4 regions of the Paenarthrobacter sp. TE4293 genome follow, and region 2 is predicted to be linked to each of the others. Evidence: predicted binding sites of a transcription regulator. Region 2 holds the regulator's gene; each other region holds the start of a gene.
The links. Region 2 encodes LexA, which represses DNA repair genes until DNA is damaged. Its sites were predicted from a motif close to TCGAACANNTGTTCGA; they were not measured.
Positions count from the first base shown of each region.

Region 1: the regulator LexA is predicted to act here: its motif matches at 1,388-1,403, upstream of QF015_RS03845 (LexA family protein).
Region 3: the regulator LexA is predicted to act here: its motif matches at 3,117-3,132, upstream of QF015_RS19000 (shikimate dehydrogenase).
Region 4: the regulator LexA is predicted to act here: its motif matches at 4,018-4,033, upstream of QF015_RS03820 (Y-family DNA polymerase).

Region 1 is NZ_JBNJRY010000002.1:92,474-97,903, forward strand. Features, by position in the region: gene QF015_RS03835 (alpha/beta fold hydrolase) at 1-512, shown strand, start outside; gene QF015_RS03840 (hypothetical protein) at 536-961, opposite strand; gene QF015_RS03845 (LexA family protein) at 943-1,374, opposite strand; gene QF015_RS03850 (hypothetical protein) at 1,619-2,050, shown strand; gene QF015_RS03855 (dihydrofolate reductase family protein) at 2,072-2,668, opposite strand; gene QF015_RS03860 (hypothetical protein) at 2,846-3,277, shown strand; gene QF015_RS03865 (GMC family oxidoreductase) at 3,426-5,430, shown strand, end outside.
Region 2 is NZ_JBNJRY010000009.1:49,390-54,819, forward strand. Features, by position in the region: gene hisH (imidazole glycerol phosphate synthase subunit HisH) at 1-735, opposite strand, end outside; gene hisB (imidazoleglycerol-phosphate dehydratase HisB) at 732-1,358, opposite strand; gene QF015_RS17590 (histidinol-phosphate transaminase) at 1,405-2,523, opposite strand; gene QF015_RS17595 (LysM peptidoglycan-binding domain-containing protein) at 2,601-2,960, opposite strand; gene lexA (transcriptional repressor LexA) at 3,307-4,050, shown strand; gene QF015_RS17605 (ATP-dependent DNA helicase) at 4,072-5,430, opposite strand, start outside.
Region 3 is NZ_JBNJRY010000010.1:131,024-136,453, reverse strand. Features, by position in the region: gene pcaH (protocatechuate 3,4-dioxygenase subunit beta) at 1-173, opposite strand, end outside; gene QF015_RS19005 (bifunctional sugar phosphate isomerase/epimerase/4-hydroxyphenylpyruvate dioxygenase family protein) at 225-2,105, opposite strand; gene QF015_RS19000 (shikimate dehydrogenase) at 2,105-3,019, opposite strand; gene QF015_RS18995 (IclR family transcriptional regulator) at 3,162-3,932, opposite strand; gene QF015_RS18990 (MFS transporter) at 4,137-5,430, shown strand, end outside.
Region 4 is NZ_JBNJRY010000002.1:84,157-89,586, forward strand. Features, by position in the region: gene nirB (nitrite reductase large subunit NirB) at 1-412, shown strand, start outside; gene cobA (uroporphyrinogen-III C-methyltransferase) at 422-1,456, shown strand; gene QF015_RS03815 (uroporphyrinogen-III synthase) at 1,469-2,626, shown strand; gene QF015_RS03820 (Y-family DNA polymerase) at 2,658-3,956, opposite strand; gene QF015_RS03825 (tetratricopeptide repeat protein) at 4,530-5,430, shown strand, end outside.

The sequences.
Region 1 (5,430 bases), on a different contig from region 2:
AAGAGCAGGCCTGGCATAACTGGGACGGAGCCGTTCAGTCTTCTGCTGATGCGGTTGCCGGGCTCTTGAAGAGTAGCCCCACCTCTGCCGTATCCATCCTCGGCGTTAGTTTTGGTGCCTGGATCGGGCTTCAACTCGCGGCGCACCTCCAAGCGAGGCGGGTGGTTGCCCTGTCCCCCATCATTGACCTGCACCAGCATCTTCTGCTGCACGGGGACGACCCGGAGTTCCGCACGTGGGCGGAGGCCCGCTTTGCTTTTCCTGCATTGGCTCCACACGGTGGCGAACCGGACGCACCCACCTTCGCAGGCCCCGTCATTGTCATTGCCCCGGACAGTGATGAAGTGGTCCTGCCGGCGTCCACACAAAAGTCAGTGCTCACAGCACAAAAATCCGGGCGCGCGTGGACCTCAGTGACGGTTCCGGGCAACCACTACCCCCAGGTATCCGCTGACGCAGAAAGACGCTGGGCTGCACTGGTTGCCGCCCTGACGAGGAGCCGGACGCCCTGACCCGCAACGCGGGCATTCGATCTTCAAGTGCGCCTTTCACCTGCTCCGGAACCGAAGGAGCGCTCCAGGGCAGCCATCAACACATGGGGCGCCAGGCGGTCCAGTTGGTCCACCGGCCTGCTGTCCCGCAGGGCGGGACACACGGTGACCATCCAGGCCGCAAAGTAGTTGTGGGCAATCCCCAAGGACATCGCCCGTTCAAACAGGCGCAGCACCACGGGGTGCAATGACAGGTCTTCGCGGAACTGGAAGCCCGGACAGTACGTGCCATCCGCCGAGAAGACGCGCACCAACCGCTGCATCACCGGCTCTGGATCCTCGTGCAGCTGCGACAGCCGTCCGCGGACTGCCTCCAGGCCCGGCAGGCCAAATTCAGCACCGAGTTGCTGCCAGAGCGCATCGGGAATCGGCCCGCGCAGATGTGCACTGGTCAGATGTGATGCAGGCACGTGGTGGCAACTCCCCAGATGGTGAGCTCGGAAAGGGCCGGCACACGGATATCCGGGTACCGTGGATTGTCCGCTTGGAGGATCACCCCGGATGGCGTGATGCGAAGCCTTTTGATGGTCAGCTCACCATCGAGGACAGCTACGACGACGGACCCGTCCTTGGGCTCCAGCGCTCGGTTGACGATCAACTCATCACCGTCGCTGATCCCGGCCCCCTCCATGGATTGCCCCGTCACCCTCACCACAAAAGTGCTGGTCACGTCCTTGATCAGGTGCTCGTTCAGGTCGATCCGGCCATCAAAATAGTCTTGTGCAGGCGATGGATACCCGGCTGCCACCGGGATGGGTGCCAGCAGTACTGACATCAGGGAAAAGCCCGCATCTATCACGCGGGGGCCGACGATCACGCCCACAACACACCTTTATTCGAATATATGTTCGATACTCGAGTGTACAGCGGATGACGGACATTGTGGCCACCCACCGAGCCGATGCCCGGGACACGGGTGGTGTTGCTCAGGCCTCCAAGCGAAAGGCGAGTACTTTTGGGGAAGGCCAAGGGAATACCTTCCTGGCTGGTACCCAAGGTAACTACAGTCGCTGGATCCGGCGCCCACTGCTGCCGCGACAGGTCCGTGCATCGCGTATTGGAGAACCATGACCCCCAGGGGCAAAGATGTGGCTGACGCGCTCAGCGCGGACATTACACGCGTTTTCAGAGAACGCTATCCGGAAGAACTGGCCCGCGCGCAGGCTGTACACGCACGGTCCGGGAAGGTGGTTCTCGCGTACATGTTTTCCTCCATCGCGCTGTGGTTCCTCGGTGCCGCCCTCTTCCTGGCCGGCATCATCAGCCCGGTCTTCGCCATCCTGGTGCCTGGACTGGTGACCTGCGCCTTCCTCACGGTCGTGCTCGTCGCCATTGTCCGGAACAGGGCTGCTTCGCGACCGATCGTCGAGTACGCGGAGCAGCTGGGTCATAAAGTCACCAGTGTCACCAAGAACCGCATTACAGTTGCCGCCCCGAAAGGCGCGATCACGGTGCCGGGGGAGTTCCGCGAGACGCGGAGGGTCACGCGCCGGCCATAATGCCCCGACGACGCCGGGATGTCAGTGCCCCACCCGATACCGTACGTGGGTGACGAGGCCGGTCCCGCGCACGTCGATCGGTTCAAGCTTCAGCTCGCCCATGTCCTCGAGCAATCGCTCGCCACCGCCCAGGATCACGGGCGAGATGTGAAGCCGCAACTCGTCCATCAGGCCGGCCGAGAGATATTGACGGGCAGTGTGGGCTCCACCGGCAATCGCCACATTCCTGTCCCCGGCGGCTTCCCGGGCCTGTGCCAACGCCGATTCGATGCCATCGGTGACGAAGTGGAAAGTGGTGCCACCCTCCATCTCCAGCGGTTCGTGGCTGTGGTGGGTGAGGACGAACACGGGTGCGTGGTACGGCGGCTCCTCGCCCCACCAACCCCGCCAGTCCTCAGACCACACATCGGCCCCCGGCCCGGCAAACATGTTCCGGCCCATGATGTAGGCCCCGGCTTCCAGAATGCCGGCGATCTCAGCGGCGTTGGCCTCCCGCTCCTCGAACTGCCAGCGGTGCAGGCTCTCGCCACGCTTCCCCAGCGGCTCTTCCGGGCTCTGGTGGGGTCCGGCAACAAATCCGTCAAGGGAAACAGTGAGATCACAGGTGACTCGACTCATGCGCCCATCCTGCCACCGTCCGCCCGGGGCGCCTAGCTTCCACCCCGGGCACCACCCCGCGCCGGCCACGACAGCAAAGTCACCCTCCGACCCCAGGCGGCGGACCTGTACGGCGGAACGGACGAGTCTTACCCTGAAGCTGTCTACCGGCGCGAAGATGCGAAAGAGAGTAAGGCCATGGCGCGCGATCCAAAACCCACGTTGGAGCAACTGAACATCCTGGTCGGCGAGTGGGACACGACAGTCCCCGGCAAAGAAGTTTCCGGCCGGACGACGTTCGAATGGCTGGAGGACGGGGGCTTCCTCATCCAGCGCTCCACTGTCCAGCGGCCCGAGTATCCCAACGCGGTCAGCATCATTGGCGCCACGGGCTCGGATGGAGCATTCCAGCAGCACTATTTCGACTCGCGGGGCGTTGCCCGGATCTTCGACATGACGCTCAAGGATAATGTTTGGACCCTTTTTCGGGACGGTCCGGACTGGCCCCAGCGCTTTGTTGGCCGTTTCAGCGAGGACGGCACCACCATCACTGCCCGTTTGGAACGCGGAACCTACCCCGGCGGCCCGTTGGAGCACGACTTCGACATGATCTACGCCCGCATTGCCTAACGCCTCCTGAATCCGGTTACTCCACCTCATTTACAGATGCCCTGCCCGGTGGGAACATAAGCCCCATAGTCCGCGGAGGCATCGCCCGGCCACGCCCGGCACCGTCACCTGCAGCTATGTAGTCAGCTCTCCTCTGAGAGGAACGGCCATGGGTCGTCTGGGGACCGGGAACAGTGGGGATGCGGGGTCTGAGCCCGCTTCTGATCCGCCACGCCACCGGGGCAATGGGATCGAAAAAGTCGACGTCGTGGTGGTGGGTTCCGGTTTCGGCGGCTCGGTGGCTGCTCTTCGGCTGGCCGAAGCCGGGCAATCCGTGGTGCTCATGGAGCGCGGCAAACCGTACCCGCCGGGCAGCTTCGCCCGCTCTCCCTCCGAGATGGGCCGGAACTTCTGGGACCCGGACCGCGGCTTGTACGGGCTCTTCGATGCGTGGACGTTCCGTGGCACCGAGGGTCTGGTGTCCAGCGGCTTGGGCGGCGGTTCGCTGATTTACGCCAATGTGCTGCTGCGCAAGGACGAGAAGTGGTTCGTCAACGAATCTCCCATCCCCGGAGGCGGCTACGAGAACTGGCCCTTCACCCGGGCAGACCTCGATCCGTACTATGACGCTGCCGAAGCCATGCTCCAGCCTGTCCCCTACCCCTACAAGGACACGGCCAAGACCCTGGCCATGGAGCAGTCCGCGGCGAGCCTGGGCCTCTCCATCAGCCGCCCGCCCCTTGCCATTACGTTCTCCCCCGCACCGGACACGGAGCCACGGACCAACCACGCGCTGCCGCTGCCCGGCTACGGCAGCATCCATGGCCCCGCCACGGTGCGGACTACGTGCACTCTCAGCGGCGAATGCGACATCGGGTGCAATGCCGGCGCCAAGAACACGCTGGACCACAACTACGTTTCAGCGGCAGCCTCCAAGGGCGCCGACGTCCGTACGTTCCATGACGTCCGCGGAATCCGGCCGCTGAATGCCGGAACGCAGGCCGGAGGCTACGAAGTCCGGTACGTGGTCCACCGTCCGGATCGCCAGGGCGAACTCCTCACCGAACGCATCATCCATTGCCGCCGGCTCATCCTGGGTGCGGGCACGTTCGGCACCAATTTCCTGCTGCTGCGCAACCGCGCCTCGCTTCCCGGCCTCAGCGACGCCCTGGGCACCCGTTTCAGTGGCAACGGCGACCTCCTGACATTCATCATGGGTGCAAAGACTCCCCCCACCAACGGCTCGCGGCCGGGCGTGCGAACGCTCACCGGAAGCAAGGGGCCGGTGATCACCACCGCGATCAGGGTTCCGGATGCCCACGACGACGACGGCGATGGCCGCGGCTTCTATGTGGAGGACGCCGGGTATCCGGCTTTCATGAACTGGCTCATCGAGACAGCCCAACTGCGAACCACCGTCAAGCGGACGGCGAAGGTTGCGGGGCAACTGCTCAAAGACAGGCTGTTCGACGCCGGCCGGTCCAACGTGTCCGCCGACCTCGCCGCCGCGTTGGGTGACGGCCGGCTGTCGTCCAGTTCGGTGCCGATGCTGGGGATGGGCAGGGACATTCCCGACGGCGTCATGACCCTTCGCGACGGAAGGCTCGCCATAGCGTGGACCATGGCCACGTCCAAGGAGTACTTCGGCCGTGTCCGCGAAACGATGGAGTCGATTTCCCAGGACCTGGACGGGGACTTCATTGACAACCCCCTCTGGTGGGCCAAGCGGGTCATTACGGTCCACCCGATCGGAGGTGCTCCCTCCGGCCGGCACCCAGGTGAGGCCGTCTGCGATTCCTACGGCGAGGTGTTCGGGTATCCGGGATTGTTCGTCGTGGATGGGGCCGCGATGCCCGGGCCGGTGGGTGCGAACCCGTCGCTGACCATTGCCGCGTTCGCTGAGCGTACCTGTGCGCACATCATCGGGGACGCAGACAAGGCGGCCCACCGGGGCATCAGCCCCGCAGACGCGGCCGGCTCCGGGGGTGACAGCGGAACGGTTGCCGCCCAGCGGGAGGCGGCCGGCGCCGTCGTCGACGTCGGCGCTTCCGCTCCGCGCGCTTTGGCGCCGGACGCCACCAAGGGTAAGGGCGCACCCGAGGAACAGCCTGCGAGCGCCGTGTCTGAGGTGCCCGCGGCGCGGAGCCGGGGCTTGGGAATGCCCGGCGCGCCCG
Region 2 (5,430 bases):
TCCCGTTGATTCCGCAGCTGTGGCGGGCTTCTTCAGGCCATCGACCCAGTTCTTCAGGAGCCGCGCACCGGCGTCCCCTGATTTCTCCGGGTGGAACTGCGTGGCGCACAGCGGGCCGTTTTCCACGGCGGCGATGAACCGTGCACCGTGCTCGGACCACGTCACCATGGGCGGGGCCATGCGGGGCTGCACGACATCGAAATTCCAGTCCTGCACACCGTAGGAGTGCACGAAGTAGAAGCGCTCCTGTTCGACGCCTGCGAAAAGCTTGGAACCTTCGGGGACGTCTACGGTGTTCCATCCCATGTGCGGGACCACGGGAGCCGGAAGGAGTTCAACCTTGCCGGGCCACTCAGCCATGCCTTCGGACTCGGTGCCGTGCTCGACACCGGCTTCGAAAAGGACCTGCAATCCGACACAGATGGCCAGCACAGGGCGGCCTCCGGCGACGCGGCGTCCGATCATGCGGATGCCATCCACGGCCTTGAGTTCCTTCATGACCGTCTCGAAAGCCCCAACCCCGGGAACGACCAATCCGTCAGCGTTAAGCACATCTTCCGGCTTGGAGCTCAGCACCACGTGCGCACCGGCGCGTTCAAGCGCCCTGACGGCTGAACGGACGTTGCCCGAACCGTAATCGAGCACTGTAACCGTGGGCTTGCCCTCCGGGGACTCAGGCTTGACCGAAGCAATGGCGTCGGTCACGGCGCCGTCCCTGAGGACCTGGCCACTCACAGCGCCCCCTTGGTGGAAGGAATTCCCTCGACCCTGGGGTCGGATTCCACGGCAGCACGAAGTGCCCGGGCAAAGGCCTTGAACTGCGCTTCCACAATGTGGTGGGGATCGCGGCCGGCCAGAACGTTCATGTGCAGGCAGATTCCGGCGTGCAAAGTAATGGCCTCAAAAACGTGGCGCGTCAGGGAACCCGTGAAGTGTCCACCGATCAGGTGGTACTCCTGGCCCGCCGGCTCTCCGCCGTGCACCAGGTACGGCCGGCCGGAAACATCCACGACGGCGTGGGCCAAGGCTTCGTCCAATGGAACCGTGGCTTCGCCGAAGCGGCGGATGCCGGCCTTGTTGCCCAAAGCGGTGCGCAGGACTTCCCCGAAGGTGATGGCAACGTCTTCCACGGTGTGGTGGGCATCGATGTGCGTATCACCGGTGGCCTTGACCGTCATGTCAATCAGGGAGTGCTTGCACAGCGCCGTCAGCATGTGGTCATAGAACGGCACGGAAGTGCTGATGTCCGAGACACCGGACCCGTCGAGGTTGATCTCCACCAGGACGGAGGATTCACTGGTGGTGCGCTCCATGCGCGCGGTGCGGGCAGCGGACGGCGTAACGCCGGTTTCGCTCATTGGGACGTCCTTATACACGAAGAGTGGGGTGGGTCTATCAACAAGTTTAGGCGGGCTGGGACGCCGGGCTGTCCAACAGCGCTTCGAGCGCCTCAAGGAAGGCCGTGGTTTCCTTCTCGGTTCCAGCAGTGACCCTCAAGTGACCTGGAATACCGACATCGCGGATCAGCACGCCCGCGTCCAGCAGGCCCTGCCAGATCGCGTGCGGATTCTCCAACCCACCAAAGAACACGTAGTTGGAGTCCGAAGCCGCAGGCTTGAGACCCATGCGCAGGAGTTCGGTCACAATGCGGTCGCGTTGGACTTTGATGTCTTCGACGTCGGCCATCAGCGCCTCGCGGTGGTTCAGTGCCGCCAAGGCGGTTGCCTGCGTCACGGCCGACAGGTGGTAGGGAAGGCGGACCAGCCGGATGGCATCGGTGACTTCGGGGGCGGCAGCCATATAGCCCAAGCGGGCGCCCGCAAGCGCGAAGGCCTTGCTCATGGTGCGCGAGACAATCAGACGCTCGCGTCCAGGCAACAACGTCAGGGCGCTGGGCGTGTTGTCGTGGGCGAACTCGTGGTACGCCTCGTCCACGATCACTATGGCCTGGCTGGCTTCGCCGGCCTCGTACACAGCCTCAACAACATCCAGGCCCAGGCCCGTTCCCGTGGGATTGTTGGGCGAACACAGGAAAACGATGTTCGCTCCGGTTTCGCGCACCTGCGCCGCAGCGGAGGCCGCGTCCAGGCCGTAGTCGTCAGCCCTGACTCCGCGGAGGTATTCGGTATCCGTGCCGCTGGCCAGGAGCGGGTACATGGAGTACGTGGGAGGGAATCCCAGGGCCTTACGACCGGGTCCGCCGAAGGCTTGGAGGATCTGCTGCAGAACCTCATTGGAGCCGTTGGCCGCCCAGATGTTATCGGGGGTGAGACTGTGGCCAAGATACTCAGCCAAGGATGTGCGGAGCTCCGTAAACTCCCGGTCCGGGTAGCGGTTGAGTCCAGTGGCCGCGGCCGCGACAGCTTCCGTGATGGCCGCCTGGACATCAGCGGGGACGCCATGGGTGTTCTCGTTGACGTTGAGCAGAATAGGGACATCAAGCTGCGGTGCGCCGTAGGGGCTCAATCCACGCAGGTTGGTCCGAAGGGGAAGTCGGTCAAGTCGCTCAAGCTGGTCACTCACCAACCCAGTTTAAGGGGCCGCCGGGACTGCCGACTAACTGTGACGCCGGGCCGGCCGTTCCACGACGACCGAATGGCCTAGTTTGCGGGCACGAACAGCTGCTGACCGGGCTGGATACGCCCTCCGCGAAGGTCGTTAAGCTGGATGATCTCGGCAATGACATCCCGGGGATCACGCTCAGGAGCAGCTGCGCCTGCGATACCCCACAGCGACTGTCCCGGCTGTACAGTCACTGTCACAGCCACCGGCGGCCGGAGCTGCGCCTGCGAGTCCGAGGCTTTTGCCGGCGAGGTGATGAAACCGGCAAGGCTCAGGAGCGCAGCCACCAGCAGCATGGCAGGAATCCCGAAGAAGACGATCCGTCCCCGCCGGGTGAGACGCAGGCGCACAGGTGCCTGGGTGGTGCGAAAATCAGCGAACGTAGTGATTGCGGACATGAGCTGAGCCCTTCTGAGCTATTGCCTTGCGCCGGGTCCCGGTACATGGCTGCCAATTCTGTGTGTTCCCTCCCCCGGCACCGGATGTTCGAACATCGAGTTCGAACATCCAGCTCCACGTTCGGATTTATAGAACACATATTCGAACCTTGCTAAGACATTTTTAGCACTTATCAACGAACGGTGTCGAGACTCGCTAGAACAAATGTTTGATAAACGCCTGTGGCTGCCCTACGTTTGAGTGAAGAAACAGCACTGTTTCAGTGGAACAGGAGGGTCTGACATTTTTTACGGACCCGACAACCCCGGGCACACTCCGGGGCGGAATGGAAAGGCATTGGCGAACATGGCAGCGAAAGCCACCGGCGGCGGGGCACCCCTGCGGAGCCAACAGCCTCAGAAGAGCCCCAAGAGCCTGACCGTTCGGCAGAAAAAGATCCTGGAAACCATCCAGCGGTCCGTCAATGACAACGGGTACCCACCCAGCATGCGCGAAATCGGCGACACCGTGGGCCTGGCAAGTCTGTCGAGTGTTACGCATCAGCTTTCCCAGCTGGAGAAGCTCGGTTACCTCCGCCGGGATCCCAAGCGCCCCCGGGCCATGGAAGTCCTCATGCCGTTGACCCTCGATGGCGGCCCCATCCCGGGAGTGGAAGCACCCACGACTCTTCGCAGTACCGGTGGCCTTGCCGTGACCGAGCTCGCCAGTGCCAGCGACACCGCCATGGTCCCCCTGGTAGGACGCATCGCGGCCGGCGGTCCCATCCTGGCCGACCAGACGGTGGAAGACGTGCTCCCTCTGCCCCGGCAACTCGTCGGACACGGCGAATTGTTCATGCTGAAGGTCGCAGGTGATTCTATGATCGACGCCGCGATTTGCGACGGCGACTGGGTGGTTGTCCGACGACAGAACGACGCCATCAACGGTGACATTGTTGCCGCGCTGCTGGACGACGAGGCTACGGTCAAGACTTTCCGCCAGCGCGACGGCCACACGTGGCTGCTCCCCCAGAACACCCAGTACGAACCCATCCTTGGCGACCAAGCCACCATCATGGGCAAGGTCGTGTCAGTCCTGCGTTCCCTTTAGGGAGACAGACGGCCCCCTGGCCTAGGAGGCCTTGGCTGACCCCAGGCGCTCCAGTACTCCCCGCACCACTGCCCGGTCCGTCGTCGCCCAAAATGGCGGCAGGGCGGCCCTCAGGAAGCCTCCGTAGCGCTCTGTCGAGAGCCGCGAATCAAGCACTGCCACAACCCCTTTGTCCCCCGTGGATCGGATCAGGCGGCCTGCGCCCTGGGCCAACCGGATAGCCGCGTGCGTGGCAGACACGGCCATGAATCCGTTTCCTCCCGACTGGGCCACAGCGCGTGAGCGGGCAGTCATCAGGGGGTCGTCCGGACGCGGGAACGGAATGCGGTCGATAACCACCAGACGGCAGGAGCCGCCGGGAACGTCCACGCCCTGCCACAGCGACATCGTGCCGAACAGGCAGGTATCGGGTTCGTCGGCGAACTGCTTCACCAGGGCTGCCATGGTGGACTCACCCTGGCAGAGAATGTCGACGTCGAGGCGCAGCCGCATGGCATCGGCCGCCTCCTCGGCAGCGCGCCGCGACGAAAAGAGGCACAGCGCTCCCCCTCCGGAGGCGCGGATGAGGTCTTCCAGCTCATCGAGGGCTTCGGGAGAGGTGCCCCGGCCGGGCTTGGGCAGATGCTTCGCCACATACAACACCCCCTGTTTGGGGTAGTCGAACGGCGATCCAACATCGATTCCCGTCCAGCTGGGGGCGCCATCGCCGATCAGGCCCAGACCACCGGCTGCCGGTTCAAAAGCCGAGCCGATCGCCAGCGTTGCCGAGGTGAGTACCACGGTATGACCGGCAAAAAGGCCTTCACGCAGGCGTCCTGCCACACTCAGTGGTGCGATGTTGATCAGCGCAGGGGCGGTCTCGTCGGGTTGCGAGTAGCCCTGCTGCGGGTCGAAGGTGCTGTTACGGGAAAACCACACCACTTCACGGTTCTCCTTCGCGGCCAGCATCCGCTCACACAACTCGAGAATGAGCATGAGCCGTGAGCGCGCCAGTTGGCGACCGCCGTCGACCGCGGTGGAAGAGTCGGTCTTCGAATCGGAAAGGGCCGCGCGCGTGGCGTCCCGCAACTGGTCCAGGCAATCGAGCTGTTCGTCGTTGAGTCCGCTGGGCAGCAGCCCGTTCGGCACCCCGGCGATGGCCATGTCCAGTCGCTCGGCCGCTGCGTTGAGGGCATCCACCGTAATCGCGGTGTGCTTGCGGGCGCTGGAAGCCGCTGCGTGGACCATGGCAACAGACAGTTGGCCTGAGACCGCACCGGTCACGCGGTCCTGCAATTCGTGTGCTTCATCGACCACCACGACGTCGTACTCAGGCAACACAGCCAGGCCTTCAAAGGCACTGACGGCCAGCATCGCGTGATTGGTGACCACGACGTCGGC
Region 3 (5,430 bases), on a different contig from region 2:
TCCGGCCCCTTGCCGTTCTTCAGTGCCTCGGCGTAACGGTCCCCAATGCCCTTGATCTCAGCACTGAGATCGGCTTGGGTTTCCACCTTCTTGGCATGGTGGGCGGCGTGTGGCTCAGCGGGCGGCACGAGTTCCTCGGATTCGAGCGCCTGTGCTGTTTGTTCTTGCGGCACGGCCGGCTCCTTTCGGTTGATGTGTTCTCTCGATGGCTCAGGGCAGTGGGCTTACACCCGGTGGAGCGAGTCGTATTGGACGGCGTGCCGTACCGGGGCGTTGGGCGCCCCGTAGCCGTCGTAGTCGCCGCGGCGTTCCACCATTTCGAAGAACACACTGCCCACGGTGGCGGTGTAGAAGTGGAGGAATTCGCCGTTGGCGTCCCGGTCATACAGGAGGTTGAGCTCCTTGAGGGTGGCCAGGAAGCCGGGTTCGAGATCGAACCGTGCATCCAGGTCCTCGTAATAGTTGGCCGGAATCTGCAGGAACTCCAAGCCACGATCGTGGGCGGACCGGGCCGTGGCCACGAGGTCGTCCACGGCGAAGGCAATGTGTTCCTGGTACGTTTTGCGTGCCGTTTCCTGGGCTTGCTGGGCCGGCGCCAGGTTGAGGACCAGCCTGACCGCACCGTTGCTGGTCTTCATGACCTGCGAGCGGACCAGGCCGCTGGGGCTCGGGACTTCGGCGAACGGCTGGGGTTCCAAGGCCAGTGCACTGGTGTAGAAGAGGACTGCCTCGTCGAAGTGTTGCCACGGCTGGGCGAGGTTGACGTGGTCGATGACCGCGTTCCGTTGCGCGGCTGAGTGCTCCAGCCCCTCCCCAAACTCGTGCGTCCAGGCGGCGGTGCCGTCCGGGCTGCCCTGGCACAGGAAAATCTCGGTGGAGTCCGGCGCCGAGATGCCTTGGAAGACTTCCTCGTCGGCCTGGACCTTGCGGGCCACCACGGGAGCCTTGAGTTGCTGGGCGCGAGCGGAGGCAATGACTGGAGAGTCGACGTCGAACCCCAACGCGGCGATCGCCGGTTCCGTGTGCGATGCCGCTTGCTCGTTGATGATCACGCGGGCCTGGCCCATGGTCCAGAGCTGGACGTCCTTGGTGCGGTGGCGGCCTTCGAACTCGAAGCCGAGCTGGCCCAGGAGCTTCTCCAGCTGCGCGGTGTCGTCGGCCTTGACCTCGGCGAAGTTGAAGCCGGCGGGCTCGTTCACCTTGGGCAGCGTGGCCAACTCCATGGGATAACGACGGCGGGACGCACTGCCGTTGCCCGCGGCGGTCTCAGTTTCCAAAGCGGTGCCGGCGAGCCATTTGGCGCTCTGCTCCTCCAGCCAGATCAGGGATCGCATGGCATCCACGGCGGTGCGCTCGGTATCGGACTGGCGGAAGACGTCGTTGAAGACTTCCAGCGAGACCGGTCCTGTGTAGCCAGCGCGGACAACGTGGCCCATGAACTTGGCGAGCTCGAACTGCCCTTCACCGGGGAAGACGCGGTAGTGGCGGCTCCAGGAGAGTACGTCCATGGAGAGCTTGGGTGCGTCGGCAACCTGGACGAAGAAGATCTTCTCCGCGTTGATGTCCTCGATCGGCGCTGTGTCCCAATCGCGGGACAGGATGTGGAACGAGTCCAGGCAGGTGCCGAGGTTGGGGTGGTCCACCATCTCCACCAGGCGGTACGCGTGTTCGTAGTCGTTGACGTACTTGCCCCAGGCCAGCGCTTCGTAGGCAACTTTGACCCCGTGGTCCCCCGCGAGTCCGGCCAGTTCGGCCAGCTGCTCGGCCCTGAGGTCATCATCATCAATGGTGGCCGTGGCGACGTTGGAGCACACCAGGATGGTGTCCATGCCAAGGCGTTCCATGAGGTTGAACTTGGCCTCGGCGCGCTTGAGGTTGGCCTCCAGCAGGTCCTGGGTGACGCCGTCGAAGTCGCGGAACGGCTGGTAAAGATCCAGGCCCAAGCCGAGGTCCGCGGCCATTTTCCGCACGTCCTCCGGGCTGTGGGGGGACGTGACCAGGTCCTGTTCGAAGATCTCGATGCCGTCGAAGCCCGCGATGGCACAGGCCTGCATTTTCTCCTTCAGCGTGCCGGACAGGCAGACCGTGGCGATACCGGTGCGCATCAGTTGTCCGCCTTCGCCAGCTCGGGTCCGCGCGCCGCCGCCGCATCTTCCACGGCGATGAGCTCGAGGAAGTGTGCCCGCATCCGTTCACGATCAGCTTCGCGTCCGGTGATGAGCTGGAAGGCGTCTGCCGCCTGGCCCACCGCCATCCGGCCGCCGTCGAGGACGTCACAACCCTTGGCGCGGGCCTCCCGGACCAGCTGCGTCTCGATGGGACGGTAGACGATGTCCGCAACCCAGTGGCGAGGTTCCAGCAGTTCGATGTCCAGGGGAAGTCCGGGGTGAGCCGCCATTCCGATGGGAGTGCAGTGGACCAGGCCGTCGGCCAGGGGCATGATGCCGCCCAGATCCGTGGTGCTTCGCGGGGTAACGGTGGCTGCCGGGAAGAGTCCGCCGAGTTCTGCGGCACGTTCGGCAGCGCGGTCAGGGTCCATGTCCACGAGGTCCAGCGTGGTGACACCGGCCGTGAGGAGCGCATAGGCGACGGCGGAACCGGCACCGCCCGCACCCAGCTGGACCACGCGGTCAAGTTTGGCGTTCGGCAGACCGGTGGCGAGCGCAGCGCCGAAACCGGAGAAGTCTGTGTTGTGGCCGATCAACCGGCCGTCCTTAATCAGGACTGTATTGACGGCACCCAGGCGCGCGGCGTCGTCGGAAATTTCGTCGAGGTGTCCCAGCACCAGCTGCTTGCAGGGGTGCGTGATGTTGAGGCCGTTGAAGCCCATGCGCTGGGCTGCGGTCAGGAGATCCCCGACGGCGGTGGCCGGCAACGCGAGTTCCAGCAGGTCGATGGGGCGGTACAGCAAGCGAAGGCCCTGCACATCGGCTTCGCGTTCATGCATGGGCGGCGTGAGCGAGGGCATGACGCCTTCGCCTATGAGGCCCACCAGAACGGACTCGGCTCGGTTGCTCATCCTAAAGCTCCTTTGACTTCAGCACCGCGGGCTTTTGGCGCTTTTTCGGAGCGCCGCTTGACCGGGTGTTATCGAGGTTACTACAAGTGTTCATATTCCGCACGCTTGTTCTTATCGCGAACGTTTGTAAGGGATTGGCCAGCTAGCGCCGGGGCAGGCGGGCCGCGAGTTCCGCCGCGGCTTCCTGCAGGGTGGGCACATGGGCGATGAGCTCCTCCATGGCGAGGCGGAAGACCGGCACCGCCACGGCGATGGATGCGAAAGCGTGGCCCTGCGAATTGAGGACCGGCACGGCGACTGCGCGCATACCGATCTCGTTCTCCTCGTCCATGACCGCGTAGCCCTGCCGGCGCACCTGCTCGATTTCCTCACGGAAGGCGTCGCGGTCGGTGATGGAGCGCTCCGTGAGGGGATCCAGGGGCAGCTCCTCCAGGAGGCGTTTCCGCTCGATCTCCTCCTCGAAAGCCACAATGGCCTTGCCCACCGACGTGGTGTGCAGCGCCCCGAGGTGGCCGGGGTCGCTGGTGACGCGGAAGGTCTTGGGGCCGTCCACTTTGTTGACCGTCAGGTGGTGGTTGCCGTCGCGCACGGACAAGATGGTGGCCTCATGCGTGCGCTCGGTGACGCGCTGCAGCACCGGCAGCGCAGTGGCCGCGAAGCCGTGGTGGTTCGATACCCGCTGGCCGAGCTGGAAGACGCGCAGACCAAGGTGATAACGGCGACCGTCCGGCTCGTAATCCACAAAGCCGTCACGCGTCAGGGAGCCCAGCAGGCGGTAGGTGGTACTGAAGGGCAGGCCGGCGCTCCTTGCCAGATCGGCCGCGCTGGCACCACGCGGCTCGTCTCCCAGAAGTACCAACAAGCCCAGGGCTTTGCCGACCATGTCGGTCTTTGTGTCCTCTTTCACACTCATAGCTCGATGCTCTCACATCGTGAGAGCTATTTCTAGATGGTGGTGACATCTCTTGACAAGTGACCCCACTCACAGCCACTATTGCTGTATTGCACAAGTAGCTCTCACCATGTGGTTACTTTCGGGATGATCCGGCCGCACCCTCGCTCTGGTCTTCCCACAGAAGCTAGATCCGCGACATCGTCGTCACAGAAGGAACCTCCCATGAGCCAAACAATGCCGTCAGCGACGCCAGGCACTGAAAACACCACCGGAACACCCAAAAAAGCCGCGCTTGCCAGCTTCCTGGGCAGCGCCGTTGAGTACTACGACTTCTTCATCTTCGGCTCGGCCGCAGCCTTGATCTTCCCGCACGTTTTCTTCCCGTCCGCCGACGCCAACGCGGCCATCATGTCCTTCGCGACCTTCGGCTTTGCGTACGTTGCCCGCCCCGTGGGCGCCGTGATCCTGGGGCACTTCGGCGACAGGATCGGCCGGCAGAAGGTCCTGATGTTCACCTTGGTCCTGATGGGTGCGGCCACCTTCGTCATCGGTTGCCTCCCGGACTTCAAGACCATCGGCTGGTGGGCACCCGTCCTCCTGGTCCTTGCCCGTCTTTGCCAGGGCCTCTCGGCCGCCGGCGAGCAAGCCGGTGCCTCCTCCATGACGTTGGAGCACGCTCCTGACAACCGGCGTTCCTTCTTTACCTCGTGGACCCTCACCGGAACGCAAGGTGGCCAGATCCTGGCAGCACTCGTCTTCATTCCCGTCGTGGCACTGCCCGATGAGATCAAGTACGGCATCGGTTGGCGCATTCCGTTCTGGCTCAGCGCAGTCGTGGTGATGGTGGCCTACTTCATCCGCCGCACCCTGCACGAGCCGCCCGCATTCGCTGAAGCCAAGAAGAACAACGAGATCTCCAAGCTCCCTGTTGCCGATCTGCTCAGGCTCCACTGGCGGGACGTCCTCCGCGTGGTTTGCTGTGCATTTATCGCCGCAGTCAGCACCGTCTTCGGCACCTTGGCCATCAAGTACGCCCAGGATGTTGCCGGCGTCAACAGCACCATCACTCTCTGGTTGGTAGTTGTAGCCAACGTGGTGGCACTCGGAACCCAGCCACTGTTCGGAATGCTCTCTGACCGGATTGGCCGGAAGCCCGTCTTCATCTACGGGGCCATCGCGAGCGCCATCATGACTCCGGTCTTCCTGCTGACCCTCGAGTCCGGCGCAGTGCCCCTGATGTTCCTGGTCTCGGTGGTGTACTTCTCGTTCGGTTATGCCGCCGCCAACGCAGTATGGCCGTCCTTCTACGGGGAAATGTTCAGCACCAAGGTCCGCTTCTCCGGCCTGGCCATCGGAACCCAGCTGGGCTTCCTGATGGCAGGGTTCGCCCCGGCCATTGTGACCGCCCTGGGCGGAACGAAGCCTGGCGGATGGGTCCAGATCTCGATCTTCACCGCCGTGATCTGCGTGATCGCAGCCGTCTCCGCAATGACGGCCCGCGAATCAGCCAAGACGC
Region 4 (5,430 bases), on a different contig from region 2:
GGACCTGGACGACGAAACCCTGCTTAAGTACATCGACCGCTACCTCATGTACTACATCCGCACCGCTGACCGCCTCCAGCGCACCGCCCGCTGGCAGGAAGAGCTCGATGGGGGCATCAAGCACGTCGAGGAAGTGGTGGTGAACGACTCCCTGGGTATCGCCGAGGAGCTCGAAGCTGCGATGGCCAAGCACATCGACACCTATGAGGACGAGTGGGCCGAGACCCTGAAGGACCCTGAGCGTCTCCGCCGATTCCGTTCCTTCGTGAACGCCCCCAACCAGAAGGACGAGTCCATCTCCTTCGTTCCGGAGCGGGGCCAGATCCGCCCCGCCACCAACGAAGAAAAGGGTGGAGTGCTTATCGCCTCCACCATCCCGGTCCGCAGCGAAACCGTCGGCGCAGAAAACTAGGGGTTCACCATGCAGCTCACCATCGATCTCACCGGCCGCGACGTCCTTGTCACGGGCTCGGAAAAGTCTGCCCGCCAAGCCATTCGCCGCTACCAGGCCGCCGGCGCCACCGTGTTCCGGCTGAGCACCCCTGAGGGTACGCTTGCGGACGGTCAACTCCCGGAGCGCCCGTTCCTGGTGGCAGTAGTGGACGACGGCGGGGCCGGCTGGCTTCCGCTGGTGGAACGCTGCCGCGACGCCGGCATCCCTGTGGCGTTTGAGCCTGCTCCAGGGGCCGAAGGGCAGGTAACCCTGGTGGGGGGAGGTCCTGGTGCGTTGGATCTGCTCACGGTGGGTGCCGTGGACGCCCTGCGGGATGCCGACGTCGTGTTCTACGACCGTTTGGCCCCGTACCAGGAGTTGGCGGACCTGACATCTGCTGAACTGGTGGATGTCGGAAAACAACCGGGCCTCCACAAGGTGACGCAGCGTGACATCGAGAAGCTCATGGTCGAAGCTGCACTGTTGGGCAGGAACGTGGTCCGGCTCAAGGGCGGCGATCCGTACGTCTTCGGTCGCGGCGGCGAGGAAGTGGCCGCCTGTGTTGCCGCCGGAGTCCCGGTGCGGGTTATCTCCGGTGTCACCAGTGCCATTTCTGTTCCCGCAGCAGCCGGGATTCCGGTGACGCACCGCGAAGTGAGCCACATGTTCACCGTTGTGTCCGGCCATGCACCCTTGACCGAGAAGGAACACACCCACCTTGCCGGTCTGGGGGGAACGATTGTGGTCCTGATGGGCATCGGAACCCTTCCCCAACTTGCGGCAGGCCTGCGCCGGGCGGGCATGGATCCGGACATGCCCATGGCCGTGGTGGAACGTGGTTACCGACCGGGTCAGCGCACCACGATCGCCGATCTGGGTACGATCGAAACAGCAGCCACCGGTTGCAGCAACCCGGCTGTGCTGGTCATCGGCGAGGTGGTCCGTGTGGCTGAAGCCAACCGAAATCATGCTGAAGCATCCGCTGAACTGAGCCGCCTGGCGGCTTCGCTTCTTGAAGCCTGAAGGTAAGAACACATGACTGTTGCACGTGCCATCGAAGTCCACGACGCTGCTGCCGCTCCGGAAGTTGCCGAAGCCGCCGACGCGCCGCTGGATGGATTCCGCATCGGCGTCACCTCGCACCGCCGTTCCCGTGACCTCATTGAGGCATTGGAACGCCGCGGCGCAAGTGTGTTGCACGCCCCCGCCCTGAAGATCGCCCCGGTCCAGGAAGACATGGTCCTCATTGAGGACACCCGCACCATCATTGCTGCCAAGCCGGACATCTGCATCGCCACCACGGCCTACGGCATGCGGCGCTGGTGCGAGGCCGCTGACTCTTTCGGCATCGGTGAACAACTCCTGGAAGCCTTGTCTGCCTGCCGCATGTTCGTCCGTGGGCCCAAAGCCCGCGGCGCCGTGCGCGCTGCAGGTCTTGCCGACGTCGGCATCAGCAGTGACGAAACCACCGCCACCTTGGTGGACATGCTCCTGGCCGAAGGCGTGCGCGGCAAGACCGTGGCCGTGCAGCTGCATGGCTACACGGATGTCCGCCAGCTGGAACGGCTCCGCATGTCCGGCGCCACCGTGCTGACGGTGACCCCCTACCGCTGGGTGAAGCCCGACGGTGAAGACAAGCTGCCCCGCCTGATCGAGGCAGTGGTGGGCGGCAACCTGGATGTACTGACATTCACCAGCGCACCTGCCGTAGACGCGATGTGGAGCACGGCTCACGAAATGGGCCTCTACCGGCCGCTCATCGAGGCCCTCAAGGGCCCCGTGACGGTTGCCGCTGTTGGGCCGGTCACCGCACAACCATTGGTCGACGCCGGTCTGGCGCCGCTGATCCCGGACCGTTACCGCATGGGCGCGCTGATCCGCCTGGTGACCGAGCACCTGTCCCTGAACCACGTGCGCCGGTTGGAAACCAGGAGCGCCACCATCGAACTGCGCGGGCGCTGCCTGCGGATCAACGGTGAAGTGGTGGACCTTGCACCGGCTCCCCTCTTGCTGCTGCGGGCGCTGCTTGGTGCGGGTGGAGCTGTCCTGTCCCGTGAAGCGCTCTCCGATCTGTTGGACCTGCGTGGTTCCGTGCATGCCCTGGACATGACAGTGAGCCGGCTCAGGTCCTCCCTCCCGGACGGCAAGCTGGTGGAAACCGTGGTGAAGCGCGGTTACCGGCTCCGCGCCTAGCTTTCGAGCCAACCGGCCTCGGGTCACCCCGCTAAGCCGCCTTCACCAAGGGAAGCTCGTCCCAATGGGTGGTGTACCGGGGGCTGAGCATGTCACGTTTCATGGACCAATCCGGTCCACCCTTGATGCCCGCGTGGCCCAACCCGATGGAACCGCGGCCGTACCGCTTGCTGACTTGCTCCAGTAGCGGGCCGATTCCGCGCTCCTCATGGCGGTTCTCGAAGATCTCCAAGGGCTTCTGGTTTCCGCTGGGGCGAAGGTCTGTGACCATGATCCCGGCTTTGGCGTATTTCACGCCTTCCTGGATTTTGGGAACCAACGCATGTGCGGCCTTCGTCAGCAGCACGGGATCCGACGTGGGCATGGGCAGTCTGACGGTAACACTGGGGAACGATTTGTCGTTCGGGTTATAGAAGGAAGTGGCAGCGAAGGCAGTCAGTAACGTGGCTTGGAGGTCATGCTTGGCCAGCCTGGCACTGGCCATCTGGCCATAGACGCTCAGCACCTGCCGCAGCTGGGCCGTCCTCGTGATGGGCGTAGAAAAGGAGCGGGAGAAGATCAACTGGTCCCTCCCGATCCTTTCCTCTTCCATGGGGATGCACGGGGTACCCTGCAGTTCCAGGACCGTGCGCATCATGACGATGGAGAACTTGTCCCGCAACGCCACGGGATCGGCCCGGACCAAGTCCAGGATGGAGAAAATACCCATGGCGTTGAGGCGTTTGGTGAGCCTGGTGGCAACGCCCCAGATTTCAATCACGGAGAGCCGCGCCATCAGCGCTTCGCGTTGGGCCTCAGGGATCGAATCCCAGCGGCACACTCCCTTGAAAGCCGGGTTGTGTTTGGCCCATTTATTGGCCAGCTTCGCCAGGGTCTTGGTGCGCGCGATTCCCACGCACACGGGCACGCCGACATGACGTTGGCACGCAGCTTTGATGGTACGTCCCAGTTCCACCAGGTCCTCCGGGCGGCCCTTCACGCCGAGAAATGCTTCATCGATGGAGTAGACCTCCTGCCACGCCGAGTAGCGGGCCAGAAGTTCCATGACACGCGAACTGATGTCGCCATACAGTTCGTAGTTGCTTGAGAGAGCAATAAGGCCCCACTCCTTGGCCCGCGGAGCAAGTTTGAACCATGGCTCCCCCAACCCAATCCCCAGCTTTTTGGCCTCCGGCGACCTGGTGACGGCACAGCCGTCGTTGTTGGACAGCACGATCAGCGGCTTGCCTTCCAACGCCGGGTTGAATGCACGCTCCGCCGACGCATAGAAGCAGTTGATATCCACGTGGGCGATCTCCTGCATCCGATGCATCAGTGCTGGCTTGGACATTCCCCTCCTTGACTGGCTGTAGCACGCCCGCCCACATTCGTACGCAGGACACGCCATGCATTCGAAGATATATTCGAATACTCTCACTGTATCGCCGCCCACCGACAAAAACACACCTGCCCCCTGCATCCAGGAGCTCCACCAGGGCATGAAGCAGCGCGGACGGGATCCCCCACATCTCCCGCCGCAAGGAAGCGGAAGATGTGCCCCAAAGTCCGCCAAGTGCGGCACGGCGAGGGCTATGAGTGATCCAAAAAAAATCAACAAGCATATGACTTTGACGGTCAATAAATGTGTGTTAGCTTCCTTACGGAGCACAGCAGCAGGCTGTACTCATTTATTGATTGGGGAAATCAGTGCAGCTCAAGATCGAAAAGCCCAAGGAACAGAAGATCGATTTCGCGGTCCTTTACGGCGGCAAAGCAACACTCTAGTTCCCGCTTCAGGGGTGTCGGTTCAGAGCCGGCACCCCTGCCTTTTCATATCTAAGGACCTTTCTTGTTCTGCGTCAGCGCATCACACAATTCCCCTATTTCATTTGGCATCGTCAAGGCCATACTCCGGAATTTCGGATTGACTCCTTCCGCGCACCCGGACGAACTCTCACAGAGTCTTCGCCTCCTCTACCCGCTGAACACCACCTTGTCGGCAAAGGTCAGGGCTGGATCAGCCAGCCTGACGGACGCGGCAACATCGAGTGAGCAGATCCGCTTCTTTCAGCAGCAGAGAGCCCAGCGGAGTTACATAAAGATTGCCCAGTACATCGAGCGGACGCATGGGCCAGTGGAAATCGTGGTGGTGGACGCCCTTGAGATGGACCAAGCGAGCCGGGACTTCCTTGATGTCGCAGTCCGGGTTTGCGGCTGGTCCGTCCAGATGAAAGTTGACACCCTGAACCGGGCAGCTGTTGTCCCGGTCGAGGAAGAAGAGCGAGCATTGCTCGCCCTGCTTGGAGAGCCGTCCCTGACCGAAAACGCCGCCCGCCTGGCATCCCTGGCGTTTGACTACGTCAACTCGGGTGATGCCTGGACTGCCCTGGCTCTGGGGCAAAGGCTGCAAGAGGTTGATCAGTCACCACGCGTGTGGAACCTTTTGGCCCTGGCCAGCGCCATGATGGATGCAACCATCCAGGCCGAGTTCTACTACGACCGCTGGAGCGATGCCGGGGAACCGCTCGACGCCGTGCGAGCTCTCTATGGGAAAGCCATGTTGTACGCCCGGCACCACCCGGCCGGGTTGAGGAGCCTTGAGCGGAGTGAAGCGCTGCTGAATCAGGCCTACGCCATCATTCAAGATCTGATGCCGGACAACCGGGAAGATGACAACGTCGTTTTCGATGAGGTGTTCAACCGGAACGGGCTCGCGCTCATCCTTTTTCGTCAAGGCAACGTGGATGAAGCAGTCCGGCTCCTTCGCTGGGGAATCGACAAGCTGACACTGACCGGCGAGAAAGTGGCGATTCACAGGTCGGTCC